DNA from 2 places in the Nostoc sp. UIC 10890 genome. Region 2 is predicted to be linked to the other one. Evidence: riboswitches for the same ligand, from Rfam matches in the RefSeq annotation. Region 2 holds a riboswitch; the other holds the start of a gene.
The links. Region 2 has a riboswitch for cyclic di-AMP ahead of ACWATR_RS02355 (glycosyltransferase). Riboswitches for the same ligand answer to the same signal wherever they lie in the genome.
Positions count from the first base shown of each region.

Region 1: it holds a riboswitch for cyclic di-AMP, as region 2 does, so the genes downstream of both, ACWATR_RS05545 (universal stress protein) here and ACWATR_RS02355 (glycosyltransferase) in region 2, are expected to answer to the same signal.

Region 1 is NZ_JBSGKF010000001.1:1,390,316-1,397,772, reverse strand. It holds gene ACWATR_RS05560 (MFS transporter) at 1-1,791, opposite strand, end outside; gene ACWATR_RS05555 (high light inducible protein) at 2,274-2,477, shown strand; gene ACWATR_RS05550 (SLC13 family permease) at 2,742-4,079, opposite strand; gene ACWATR_RS05545 (universal stress protein) at 4,194-4,814, opposite strand; cyclic di-AMP (ydaO/yuaA leader) riboswitch at 4,990-5,219, opposite strand; gene ACWATR_RS05540 (ABC transporter ATP-binding protein) at 5,237-6,073, opposite strand; gene ACWATR_RS05535 (ABC transporter substrate-binding protein) at 6,232-7,457, opposite strand, start outside.
Region 2 is NZ_JBSGKF010000001.1:553,042-560,498, reverse strand. It holds gene urtC (urea ABC transporter permease subunit UrtC) at 1-691, shown strand, start outside; gene urtD (urea ABC transporter ATP-binding protein UrtD) at 666-1,412, shown strand; cyclic di-AMP (ydaO/yuaA leader) riboswitch at 1,937-2,185, shown strand; gene ACWATR_RS02355 (glycosyltransferase) at 2,346-3,617, shown strand; gene ACWATR_RS02350 (hypothetical protein) at 3,718-3,915, shown strand; gene ACWATR_RS02345 (TonB-dependent receptor) at 4,239-7,457, opposite strand, start outside.

The DNA of each region.
Region 1 (7,457 bases), 840 kb from region 2:
TTGTGCCTGTTCAGCTAGTCCTTTGGATTCTACCAAGACGCGATCGCGTTGTTTTTCCAACTCATCCAGAATGGTGTCTACTTCATATAGCTGGACATCATTACGTTGCAGCAATATCTCCCGAATTTCCTGCCTTTCAACCTGCGCCAATCGCAATGTCAGAGTTTCATAATCTGCCTCTGGGTCTTGCAACAGTGGTTTGAAATTCTGCTCAATGCCTTCGGGTGTAAAATCTGCTTTTGGAGTAACCAGCAGATAACTTTCCACTGCGCGTTGCAAGTCTTGGACTATCTCTCTTTCTTCGATCGCTCTCACTGTCACTAGCACTTCTTGGCGGACAGTTTCTAGCCGATCGGCAATGCGCTGAATTTGTCCTTGGGTGAGCAATCCCCGCTGTTGGAGGATTTTGACGAAATCATTACGAGATAGTCGTTCTAGTTCCCTGCGGACGATTCCAGGGTCAGCTGCTGGGTCGTAGATGACATCATGAAATTCCTGGGTGATTTTTTCTGGACTCAGTTGCCAAGCATAAGTGTTGTAGAGGTAATTTTCGACATCAGCCCGAATCGGACTATAAGGTTGCGATGGTGTTGGCAACCCTAGCTTATCTGCTTCTTGGGTGACTTTATCTTTGGCAGTGGTGAGGCTACGCAAGATTTTTTCCACATCCAAATCAGACAAATCTGTTCTTCCCAATACCACTCCGGTTAAGGCAGATAGTCCTTGCTGGAGTGTACTTTGAATTGGCCCCGTAGCTGCCTTTTGGTCAGATCCTTTCGAGCCACGAGTTTCTGCGACTAACCGATCCAGCTTGGCGTTGAGTTCATCTGTTTTGCTTTGTCCTGGTGGAAGTGATTTCAGATAATCGATCAACTCACCTAAACGGTCTTCGGTGGGTGGTTGCTGACTTACCACTTGCTGCCAAACTTTATACAATGTATCAGCAATGCGGCTAACATCTTTTTTGGAAAGGTCGGTGCGGCTGCTGACTAATTCGATGAACTTTTGGCGGTCGATGTTGCGGATATCTGGAGTCCCTGCGATCGCTTTTAACTGCGGATCGTTGAGTAAATTTTCAAAATCACTCCGAATCTTTGACACATCGATTTCTGGAGGACGGATCTTTTCTAAGTAATCTTCAATGTTTTCCCGGATACTCACGGGGTCGATGCCGCTTCCTAATTCTCGACGGACAGCGGCGGCGGCGGCTTCAGCTGTCGCTACCACTTGGTTATTCACAGCTTTAGCACCCAGTGCGGCGGTAGCAGTCCCCATAATCGCCTGAAAGCCGGAAGTTGCGGTATTGACGACTGAGCCAATTAAGGAGCCTACTGTGGTGGAACTTACCCAAACGAGAATTAAAAAGTAAGCACCCCAAATCACCAAACCGAGAATCGCTCCCAATCCTGGATCTAAGATTACCAGGCTCAATTTTACTGCGAGGAAAGAAGCGATTAATAAGGCGATCGTCACAGTGATTAATGTCCAAATCCCCACTGCTGTGCCGATTTTGCGAATGCTGCCACCCAAACTTCCCACTTCCCCATCATCTGAATCCGAGTCAGATGAGTGCCCCAGGTAGGAAATACCGGCTGCAAGGGAGAGATTAGTTAGAACTAATTGGAAAGCAAAGGCTAGAATCACGCCGGAGATTAAAGCCACAAAAAAGCGCGGCCCGGAAACAAGAGCCGATGCCTGTGCTGGTGTGACGTTTGAGGATTCTGCTGGAATCTGTGCTAGCCACAATAGTGGTTTGTAGAGTCCCAGCATGATTTCCGTACTTTGGAACATTGTATTTCCTTCTTCTAAGGTTTAAATTTGGGGAATTAAGATTTTCTTGAGAAGCAACTCTTAGTATTTATGTTTGTACCTATGGCAATACCTAACTCTTTAGATCAGAATCGTAGAATTTAGCTGTTTAAAGCATCCATCCAAAGGCTGAAACCCTCATCCAGCGCAAGATATAACTTTTCTTATCTCTTGACAAAAAACTTCATCTAATTGGCAGATAAGATTATGTATATATCGCTAATTTATAATTTTTAATTACTTGTTTATAGCGATTGATTGTACATGAATTAAAAGCTTTACAATATTTCGTATTTGTTTACATAGTTATTTGTTGTCACCCTCTCAAGGTGGATTTGTCCATACCAATATGTTGTTGATTATCGTCCGCAAGAAGTGCCTATAGTTTGTTCCTATAGGCATAAAGCAGTTTAGTTATACATAGCTACATTAAAGTTAACAAACACATCTTGAGTACAAAAAAAATGGAAACACGTCCTTCCACTGATTTATCAACTGTTGCTAAAGCTTATAACGGTATAGATCGCAACGCATTTTTATTTGGCTGGACTCCTCAAGCCGAAATCTGGAATGGTCGATTAGCAGCTATTGGTTTTCTTGCCTATTTACTTTGGGATTTAGCTGGTTTTAGCGTTCTGCGCGACGTATTACACATAATCGGTTACTAATAGTCTGCCACAGCCATTCTGACTGATTAAGAACCTATAGGAATCCGATTTGATTTTTGAACAAAATTAGGCATTTGTAGTAGCGTGTCAAGCTTAAGATACTGCATTAGCTTGACTTTTGTGGAATGGGCGTCTCGCCCGTCTGTGCGGGCAAGATGCCCACACTACAAGAAAAATTTATTGCAACATTTTAGTCTTGCCACGCCGCTACGTATATTTTCAAAAATCAAATATTTACGCCGACTTACTTAGCACTATCCTTACCTAAAGTAAAAACCGAACCAACACATATAAAGCTGAAGCTACTAGTTGTAATAGCATCACTGGAATACCGTAGTGGAGAAAAGTTTTAAACGAGATGCGGCGTCCATGCTGCTCAGAAATGCCAGCGGCTACGATATTAGATGATGCACCTACAAGTGTACCATTACCTCCTAAAGTTGCACCAAACATCATGGCATAAAACAGAGGTAATACTTCTGGCGGAAACTGTCCTTGAAAATCTTGTGCTAAAACTTCTGCGGGTGCTAATCCAACAGTCACAATATATTGTTTAAGTAAGGGAACCATCCCCACCACTAAAGGAATATTGGGCACTACGCTGGATAATATACCCACAAAAAATAATAAAAATAGAGAACCCAGGATAATATTTTTTCCTAAAATTACTGCCAATATTCCTGATAAGCCATTGATTACACCTGTTTTTTCTAGTCCTCCAATTAACACAAAAATACTCATAAAAAATATTAATGTACTCCAGTCTACATCCCGCAAAATGTTGTTAACTGAATCGATTTTGCTATGATGAGATAAAAGCAAAGCTAAGGCTGCTCCTAACAAAGCTGCGGCAGCAGGTGAAATCGGAACTGGTAGAGATTCTCCAATGACAAAAAATAGCAGGACGAAAAATACAATAATTGCACCCAGGCTTAAAGCACGTGGATGATTTATTTGTGGGTGTGGTAGTTCTTCAAGATTATCTAACTGTGTATTCCAAATTTTACGGAATAAAAATGGCAGTGTTGCAATCACTATGACAATGGCAATCACTCCTCCTAAACTCAATTTCAATAAATAATCTGTAAAGCTTATATTCACAGCATCACCGACAATAAATGTAGCAGGATCTCCAACTAAAGTCAGCAGTCCGGCACTATTAGCAACAAACACCATTAAAATCAACAATGGTACGAAATTTATCCCAATTTCTTCCGCCATTGGTGGAATTAAAGGTGCTAGCAACATTACTGTTGTGGCATTTGGTAAGACTGCACAAATGGGTGTCACTATAGCCACAATACCAAGTAATAGACGTTTGCCTTGTCCTTTAGCTAGAAGTACTATTTGAGTGGCTAAATAATCAAATATCTTCGTAGGCTCAAAAGCCCGCACTAACACCATAACTCCAAAAAATAAACCGAGTGTTCCATGACTTTTGCCGATGTAACCAACAGCTTCTTGCAAAGTCATGACGTTGCTAAAAACTAATAATAATGCTCCCAATAATGCCGCAATAGTGAGATGTACCCATTCCGTCATTACTAAAACAATGACGCTTATAAACGTAATCACACTAAGGATTGCTTGCCAGTTTTCCACACCCTAACCTCCCGAAGTTTTATTGGTTGAATAGTAGCGAAAAAAGCCACCTATTTATAGGTGACTTATCTGTGATTAAAATTGGATAAAAATTACTGCAATTTGCAATAGCGATTATTCATCAATACAACTGGGAATACCCAAAACGGCGCAGGGAAAATTAGAGCCTAGTGCCTCAATCATCGGATGATTCACAGAGTTGCAACCTAAAAACAGAATATCGGCATTTTCTGATTCAACAACTTTGGCAAGTTCTGTAGAAATGCAGCCAAAGCGCAAATGAGATTTGAAGGAACCCTGCCATTCTTCAGCCAGACTTCGAGCTTGCCAGAGAATTATATCTGCTTGTTGTAGGGGAGTTACTACTGTCTGCAATTTTGGTTGAGTTAATACTAGTGTGACAGACTTTGATACTTCACTAACCTGACATTCTAATGAAGGCTGTTGTTGTGGAAAACTCAAGATATTTGGAGCCTGGCTGCTTTGATTATCTTCTAATACATAAACAGCTTGAACTGTAACTTCTGCATTAGTAGCTAAACGGGTTTGATGGGCAATCCAAAAGGCAATATCTAATGCCGTATGACTTTTGGGAGATCCGTCATAAGCAACAATTAAATTAACTGCTTTTGATTTTTGAGGTTTGTTATAAAAAGGTTTTTTTGGTTCTGGCAGCAGTACCATTTGTTCAATTAAGTCATCTCGACCTGTGGCACTTTGCAGACGTGCTAACATTGGCTTGATTTGCACAGCTTTACTTCTCCCAATGAAATGAATTAGTAATGAGAAGCAGGGGGACAAATTTTGGATTTTGGATTTTGGATTTTAGATTGAGTAACGATAACCAAAATCTCAAATCTTAAATCAGTCAAGGAAACCCCAATAATAACTGTATTACAGCCAAACTCTTGGGGGTTCCTTCCATTGCCTACGGAGTTAGCTGACGGGCTAAGACTGGAAGGTGTCTCTCTCTTAGGAGTGCTGTTAGCGCAAGCGGGGCGTTTAGCCCGTGGTGAGTGCTGAGTCTTGAGTTAAAACTTCTGACTCTTAAATTGCCGCTCTCTGCAAGATTAGCCCCAAACATTGGTTCCTCCGTTCCAAATCCAGCTTTCATGAATTTGAATTAGGCTACCCACTAAAAAAAATGATAATCTAATTTACTCGTCTTGGGCAAAATATCGATCAAGGAAATTTAGGGCGTGGTTGCGGAGTTCAAAATATTCTTTTGAGTTTCGCATAGCGGCGCGATCGCGTGGATGCTCAAAAGGAACTTCTAAAATCTCCCCGATATTAGCAGCTGGGCCATTGGTCATTAAGACGATGCGATCGGACATATAAATTGCTTCGTCTACATCGTGGGTAATCATCATCACTGCTTGACGATTATTTTCCCAAATATCCAATACCTGCCGCTGCAATTTGCCACGAGTTAGCGCATCTAATGCCCCAAAAGGTTCATCCATCAGCAACATTTTAGGACGAATTGCTAAGGCTCTGGCAATACCTACTCGTTGTTTCATACCTCCAGAGATTTCATCAGGATATTTGTCAGCCGCCGCCGTCAAGTTTACCATTGCCAAGTGCTGATTTACAATGCTAATTTTCTCAGCCCGATTAGCATTTTTTAGCACTTCATCCACAGCTAAACGGATATTTTCTCGTACTGTTAACCAAGGTAACAAAGAATAGTTCTGAAATACCATCATCCGCTCGGCTCCTGGCTGACGAATTTCTTTTCCGTCTAGCCGGACTGAGCCGGAAGTTGCTTTTTCTAAACCAGCTACTATCTTTAGTAGAGTTGATTTACCACAACCTGAGTGACCAATTACAGAAATATATTCATCTTCACCAATTGTCAGATTAACTCCATCTAAAACGACAAAGTTCTCTTGATCAGGTGTCGGATAAGACTTGACTAAATTTTCAATTTCTAAAAATCCAGTGCGGGGAAGAACTTTGGTCTGGGTATTAATAGGTAATGAGGTATATTCCATCATCAAATGCTCCCGAAATAATCTAGTCATCAAACAAACAACTTTGGATTTTAGATTTGCAATTTTAGATTATCTTTCGCCCACAACAAGCAAGGCGTAAACCGAAGAACTACAATCCAAAATCTAAAATTGGCACAGCCAATATTTGAACTTGGAATTTAAGAGATGAAAAAGCTAGTGGGAGCATTAGCCCTGATAGCAAAACTATTTAGATAACCCACCGGATCGCTGGGGTCGAAGGCTTTGTTATCTATAAATACTTCTGGTGGTTCGACCTTGTAATCATCCTTGGGACACTGAATGCCCATTTCTGATGCTATCTCCCGATATAAATCTGTTCTCCAGCCATCTTCAGCTAATTTCTGGGCATTATTGGGGAATTTCTTAATTTGTCCCCACCGGGCTGCTTGTGTCATTAACCAGATACTTCTCGATCTCCATAAGAATGTCGAGTGTTCTCCTGGCTGTTTGGGAAGGTTGTCAGGAATATCGAAGAAAATCGTGGTGTCATCGGCTTGGATGGTACGGTCTTTGCCGTCAAAGCCGCCGTAATTATAGTTGCCCAGAATTCCGGGACTTGTAAATTTGGCAATTGGAGCATCTTGATTTTTGGGTTTAGCACCTGTAAAGGAACGGTCTGTAAGTAGTTCGGCTACTTCTTGGCGATTTTCTACTTTGCTGCAATACTGACAGGCTTCAATCATCGCCTTGACTAAAGAACGATAGGTTTTGGGATATTTTTCGATGAAAGATTGCATCACTCCCAACAAACGATCTGGGTGTCCCAACCAAACTTCTTTACCTTGTGCGAAGGTAAAGCCGATGTTTTCATTACCTGTTATTGCTCGTGTATTCCAGGGTTCTGCAACCATGTAAGCTTGCATGGCGCCAATCCGCACATTTGTTACCATTTGAGGGGGTGGAACGATAATGATCCGAAACTCTTTAAGCGGATCAACACCTGCGGCGGCAGATAAGTAACGGATAAAGTATTCGTAAATCGCGGAACTTAATACTACCGCCCAGACTTTGTTTTCTGACGCCTGCTTGTCAAAGTAGCCTCGGAAATCCCGCCCAAAGGCTTCTAAAGCGCCATCGCCATATTTTTCTTGATACTCGTACCACGGACGCAGCCCAAAATTCCACATGGCTTTGTTCATTGTCATGGCGTTACCGTGGCGATGAATGGTCATGGCTGCACACAAGGGGGCTTGGCGTGCGCCTTCGGCACCAATTCTGGCGTTGGTGACAGCACCAGATACTACGGGTGAAGCATCCAGGCGACCAAAAATTAAACCGTCGCGGGAATTAGCCCAACTAGCTTCGCGGTTGAGTGTAACGTTCAAACCATATTTGCGGAAGAAACCTTTTTTCCAGGCGATCG
Region 2 (7,457 bases):
TTCTATTTTGACCCAAGCCGGAACTATTGTATTTTTCAACTTCTTTAACGGTCAACAACAATTTTTCAACGGTACGAACGGACTGATAGATTTTACAACTTTCTTTGGGGCAACGGTCAGCGATGCCAAGACGCAATTGATTTTCTACACGCTGACGGTAGTGTTTCTCGCAGCCACCTACGGCGTTTGTCGCTGGTTGACAAGCGGACGCTTTGGGAGGTTGTTGATAGCGATTCGTGATGATGAAAGTCGGGTAAGATTTTCTGGCTACGACCCTACAGATTTTAAGGTGTTGGTGTTTGCAGTTTCCGGTGCGATCGCAGGGATAGCAGGAGCATTTTACACCATTCAAAGTGGTTCTGTATCACCCAGAGCAATGGATATTGCCTTTTCGATTGAAATGGTGATTTGGGTAGCTGTAGGCGGACGCGCTACTTTAATTGGCGCGATTGTCGGAACTTTATTAGTAAATTATGCCCGCACTTTTTTAAGCGAACAATTTGCCGAAATCTGGCTATTTTTCCAAGGCGCACTATTTTTGATAGTCGTCACAGTCCTTCCTGATGGCATAGTGGGATGGTTGCGTAGTCAGAATATTTCCTTTTTCAACCGCCGTCAAGAAATTGCTACATATCCCACCTTGGAAGAAGACCCGGAAGTGCAACATGAACGCGAAAATATTGGAAACTGAAAATGTAACTGTTAATTTTGACGGATTTAGGGCGCTAAACCAGCTTAACTTTAGCATGGATGTAGGTGAATTACGGGTAGTAATTGGCCCAAATGGAGCGGGAAAGACAACGTTTCTGGATGTGATTACCGGGAAAGTGCAACCAACCGTAGGACGAGTTTTATTCAAAGGAAGAAACCTACGTTCTTTACCTGAATATCGAATTGCACGATTGGGAATTGGGCGCAAGTTCCAAACACCCCGAATTTACCTGAATTTAACGCCCCGCGAAAATCTAGAAATTACTATTAACAAGAAGAAAAATGTCTTTTCTACTTTGTTTGAACATTCTAATGCTGTTGAAAAGAATAATATTAAAGGATTGTTAGAAACCATCGGTTTAACGCCAAAAGCAGATATTAGAGCAGGTTTACTTTCTCACGGTGAAAAGCAACGGTTAGAAATTGGAATGTTAGTGGCACAGTCACCAGACTTATTACTCGTTGATGAACCTGTTGCGGGTTTAACAGATGAAGAAACTTATAACATTGGTGAATTACTTTTAGCATTAGCGCAAAGTCATTCAATTTTAGTAATTGAACATGACATGGAATTTGTGCGCCAAATTGCCAAGAAAGTAACGGTTTTACATGAAGGTTCGGTGCTGTGCGAAGGGAATTTTGAAGAAGTTCAAAATGACTCTCGTGTTATTGAAGTATATCTAGGAAAACAGGAAGAGTAGATTTTTACCTTATGCAGATTTAAATACCATTCTATCCCTTTGTTAGCTTAATTCATACCGTAATAAACCATGTCTAACTTTCTATAAGACTCCTGATTTTTGAACAAGACCAGGAGAAAATACGAGTTGTTAAACAGGTGTAAGAAGAGACATATAATTGATGAGATCATTTAATGTGGGGAGACTTAAGTTCTCCTTCCCTATGAGGAAATGGGGGTTTCCAAACCTCTTTCTTTGCAGGAAAGAGGTTTCGAGTATATTTGTTGACTTTCCAAATATCCTCTCACAGATTTTTTTGCACTAAAATTCTCAAGACTATTTCATTCCCAAAAAATCAATAAAATGTAGCAGTGAATATCAGTAAGCTTCTCGTTGATAGCATCTTAAAAACTCCAAGTTTCCTCTATACTCTGATTCTCCAACGCTAGGCACAACAAGCTTTAAAGTGACCCCCAGCACACTTTTTTTGTTCATACTGTTGACATAGTTGATGATGACACGTTATAAACTGTGAAGAAAAATAAATCAGTCTGCCTAATCCACTATATTCCCTGAAAAGTTTTGTGAGTAAGGGTAAACCGGAGCGGAGGAACCAAGTTTGGGGCGTATTTTGAAGAAAGTTAGAGTTAAGAGTGAGGAGTTAAGAGTGAGGAGTTAAAAGTTACTAAATAGATAACTCATAATTCATAACTCAGAACTTATAACTTTTTCAAGAAGGACATCTCTCAGTCCTAGCCCGTCAGCTAACTTCGTCGGCATTGAGAAGAGACTGAACGAGAAGCATTCTTACAAGTAATGCCTTGTTCTCGTCAGTGTCCTTTGGCTGGTAACTTTGTGGTTCGTTGTGCCTGCCCTCGGCCTTGAGAGAGGATAATAATATCTTGATTTCTGGCGTCTGAGGTAGGATTATTTGCCTTGAGGTGAAAATCAGCTATGTTCCAGAATAAGAAACATCGCATTGCTCTAATTTCTGTCGATGGTGACCCGGCTGTTGAAATCGGTCAAGAAGAAGCTGGGGGTCAAAATGTCTATGTGCGTCAAGTAGGTTATGCCCTAGCACAGCAAGGTTGGCAAGTGGATATGTTCACTCGTCGTAGTAGTCCTGACCAAGCTGCGATCGCTCAACATAGTCTGAATTGTCGTACTATTCGATTAAACGCTGGCCCAGCTGAGTTTATTGGGCGAGATAACTTGTTTAACCATTTACCTGAATTTATCGAAGAATTCCAGCGATTCCAGCGACGCCAAGGGTTCCATTACTCCCTAATCCATACCAATTACTGGTTGTCTTCTTGGGTTGGCATGGAATTGAAAAAGCAACAACCACTGATTCAGGTGCATACTTACCACTCTTTAGGAGCGGTTAAATACAGAAGTATTGGCGATGTTCCCGTAATTGCAGCCCAGCGACTAGCTATAGAAAAAGCCTGTCTAGAAACTGTAGACTGCGTGGTTGCGACCAGTCCACAAGAACAGAAACACATGCGGATACTCGTTTCCAGCAAAGGGAACATTGAAATGATTCCCTGTGGTACTGATACTGACAAATTTGGGGAAATTCCGCGGTCTGCTGCACGGGAAAAGTTGGGAATTGCACCAGATGCCAAGATGGTTCTCTATGTTGGTCGCTTTGACCGACGCAAAGGTATTGAAACTTTAGTACGAGCCATTGGCAAGTCGAGTTTAAGGGGTGAGGCTAACCTCCAACTAGTGATTGGGGGTGGTAGTCGTCCAGGTCAGAGTGATGGAATTGAACGCGATCGCATCGCCAGAATTGTCAATGAACTCGGATTAGAAGATTGTACAACCTTTACCGGTCGCCTAGATGAAACTGTCCTCCCCTTCTACTACGCTGCTGCTGATGTCTGCGTAGTTCCCAGTCACTACGAACCTTTTGGTTTAGTTGCCATTGAGGCGATGGCGAGTAAAACTCCAGTCGTAGCTAGTAATGTCGGTGGGTTGCAGTTTACTGTTGTACCAGAGGTCACAGGGTTACTAGCGCCCGCCAAAGATGAAGTGGCTTTTGCTGCTGCCATAGACCGCATTCTGATCAACCCAGCTTGGCGAGACCAGTTAGGTGAAGCAGCAAGGCAACGGACAGAAATTGCTTTTAGTTGGTATAGTGTGGCATTCCGACTGACTCAGCTATACAGTCGTTTGCTGGCTCCAACTGCACCCAATAACCGACCCCGGATTGCAGCTTAATTTTACAGTTTTGAGCGCGGTAATATCCTCAAAGTGATTTTATCGCGCCCAAACAGTCAAAAACAAACTACTCAGCCTAGTTAATTAGGGAATCAGAATTATGCTGAATATTGGAGATTATGCTTTGCATCAAAGAACAGGGCAAGTTGGTCAAGTTTGTGGTTATGGACATCAGGTAATGGATGGAGTTTACACAACTACCCTGAAAGTAAGAGTCAGCAAGGATAAGGGAACTCGTCATCAAAGCAGATTTTTTGAGGATGCTTACTCTGCTTGGATGCTGACAGAGGAAACTTGAAGAAGTGATTGGGGATTAGGAACTGGGGACTGGGAAAACTTGGAAGGGAATTTAGACCCCAATCAAGTTTTGTTCGCGCAGCGTCTCGTAGAGAAGAAAACTCTTCCTAGTTCCCAGTTTTCAGTAAAGATATTTATGGGGAGAATGGCACTAAGAAAAGGGAAAATCGTTGAGGCAGCAGGGGTGTAGAGGAGCAGGGGAGAAAGAAGAAGTTTTAGATATTGCGAACGGACAGTTTAGAAATTCCCCTCTGCACCCTTGCCCCCTGCCCCTCTGCAATCCTTACGCTGCATACTCTTCAGCTTAACAAGCGTGCCATTCATTTATGGGGATTCCTTCTGCCTTCTGCCTCCTGCCTCCTGCCTCCTTAACAGAGTTTGCACCGTAGATTCTGGTTGCTGACGTGCTACAGGTTTTTGCTGTCCGAAACCATCAAACAATTCGTCAAGCTTGACCGTGAAGCCCAAATACGCCCCACCTGCGGAACGTGTCCCAGAAAAATCCCGGTCATCAACTTTACCAAAAACATATCCAGCAGAAAGGCGTAGATTAGGAGTAAGGTAATAACCTGTTTCCAGAACAAAGCCTGTTTCGCTGTAGTTAGATTGACCAATCCAACGAGCCTCACCAACTAAATCCCAGCTATATCCCAAACGATAAGTAGCTCGCAATTGTCCCAGATTAACCATACTTGTACCAACTAAATCGTTGGCTAAATAAGAAGTGCTGTTACGCAAAGCATACTTACCGTAGAATTCCCATTGCCAGTTAGGGGCATAAATAGCCTCTAAAGCAAAGGTATGGTCTTGGGAACCCGTACCACTACCTAACAGAATAGTTTCAGGAATAATTGTCGGATTTTGGCGATATTCATAACGCAACAAAGCATTAAATTTATCGCTATTGGGGTCGCGGTAGGCTAAACCCAGCTTCAAATTAGCGGTATCTCCCAATCCTGAAAGCTTCTGATTGGAAGAGTTTGCTTGTTGATAACGTACCAAAGCCGTCAGAGCCGGAGAAATTTTACCCGCTGCACCTGCGGTAATTACTGTATTACTACCACCAGAAGAGGAGCGATGTTCGTAACGAGCGCTGGCTTGAAACTGGGGATTATCACTGTATTCCAACCCAACGCTGTAACTATCGCCACCCTCAAATCCGATCGCTGATGCTGCTTGACCAAAGGCGTAGGGTTGGGCATATTGTTGACCCGCCGCAGTTCGTCCTAAGAAGTTGCCAAATACGTGTTCGTAAGCTAAATTCAGCCGCAATCCCGGAGCAATAGTCCAGCGGTTATTTAGACCAATTGCACCTTGAGTAGTCAGTTCATTTGCACCACCCAAAATTGAGTAACGACCAGTCAAGGTAGTATCAGTACCGAGTTTGTGTTCACCATTGACACTTAAGCTGGTGATAGAATTACCCGAAAATTGACCGCCAGTATAAAACTGTTGAGCTAAACTGACGCTGACACCAGGAAGTACTGCCCAATTCAACCCTAAAATAGTCCGGTCTGGGTAAACAGTATCTTTTTGGGAAGATAAGCTGAGTTCATTTTGGGCTTGGAAAGTCAGGTTTTTCGCAATGGGAACTGTAAAACGCGATCGCAATTGATTAGAATTACTATTCAGAGCGCTGTCGGGGATACGGTCTTCCCGATTACGATGAATCCAATCTACATCCAGAATAGCTTTACCCAAACGTTGTTGAATCCCAGCGGAAATCGTCGTCAGTGAATTATCAACTTTGCTCCCAGGTATGGCCTCATAACGAGGTGCAAACAGTTCTTCAAAGGTGTCTAGAGGTTGGGGAGCAATCCCAAAATTGTCTTCGTGGTCGTATTGCACCCTAACGTTGGTACTTGAAGTTAGTTTAGCTGTAACCTGCGCTCCATAACGGGTTTGCCCCGGTACAAAGCTGATAGTGGCATTATTGGCAAAACCCGTATCAGCAAAACGATAATAGGCACGACCTTGAATCCCACTGGCAATTTCTCCCTCAGCCTCCAAGCGGTAGGCATCACCACTAACTTTTCCCACAACATCAGAGTCATTAGTGGAATGGGCATATTCTGCGATTAACTTCCCTTTGTCACCCAAAGCAATCAGCGCATCTGCACCGTAGAGTTGAAAGTCACGCACTCCATGATTTTCTTGAACATAAGTTGCTCCTATCCAACTTTCTTGGTTAAGTTTGCGGGAAAGGTTATATTGCAAACGACCAGCATAGATATTGCCGTCAGAGTTTTGGTCGTCATATTGGTAGCTAACAATAATCCGACGTACCAACACTTGTCCAGTTTGATCAATATCGGTGCGAAGAATCGGTTCGCGGAATATTAATGTACCGCGATCGTAGTCGATTTCATAGTCTGGGCCTCGGTTAAGCTGTTTCCGTTCTAATACAGTCCCAGGACGATTGAGTTCTTCTAACTCGATAAAGACATTTTCACTACCTGGTTGTAGTAGTCTGCGAGAGAGGAAGTAATAACCACTAGTACCATCGGGAGCAATGGTATCTCTTTGAAACCCTTCTAAGTTATTCCCATAGAAACCTGTAATTTGTAGGTTTCCTAAGTTGTAGTTAGCTTTAAAACCGTGGAGTTGACGAGTGATAGAAGTAAATTGCTGCGATCGCCGCGCAAATTCTTCTGTGTTGTAGTCACCCCACATACCATAATCTGGATCGGAGCCGGGGATGCGAGCTGAACGCTCGAAACGCAGAAATACACTGTCAATGGAAGGCGCAACTACATCAACTTTCGAGCTATCGCCGTAGACAGGATAATTTTGCTCACTGAATTGGTAAGTTCTAAACAGGCGATTATCGCAGTTACAATCTTCATTCAGGCTACGAGAACTGTTGTATGCACCTGTAAATAACCATTCCCCGATCGCACCAGTGGCAAATATCGCGGAATTGAAATCTAATTGCGTTCTGTTGTCTTTATCTGGAGGGAGGAAATCACGGAAACTGCCGTAATAATTTGTACCTCTAGCACCCAAGCGTAAATCTATGACCCCTGTCACCAAACTCGGACGTAGTGACGTTTCAAATTGCAGTTGAGTAAAGGCTTCTAAATCATTAGCGATCGCGCGAATTGTCACAGTTTGCGCTTTTAGCTGCGATCGCAACATCACTGTAAATTGCCCAGCTTTCGCCTCCACTTGAAATCCCGGTTCATCGGGTTTGAAGTCTTTCCCAACCAACTCGCCAGCAGTAGGGATCAAAGTGACAACAGCATCACGGTTAGAGCGATTACCACTTGCATCGATGAGTTGACCCCGAATTGTCGCCGTAGAACGTCCATCTGCTGGGATACGGGACTCAACTGTTTCTAAAGTTAGTTTTTGTGGCGCTCCCCGAACAGCAACTTGCACTGTTACAGGAGGTTCTGTCCCGCCAACAACTTGTGCAGAGATGGTGTTTGCACCTTCTTTTAACGAGACACCATACCATGTCTGCGTTACCAAGTTTGTGGTGGCATCAGTTTCCGTCCGTCCCACCAAAGAAGGGTCTACCAACGCCCCATTTACCCGCAA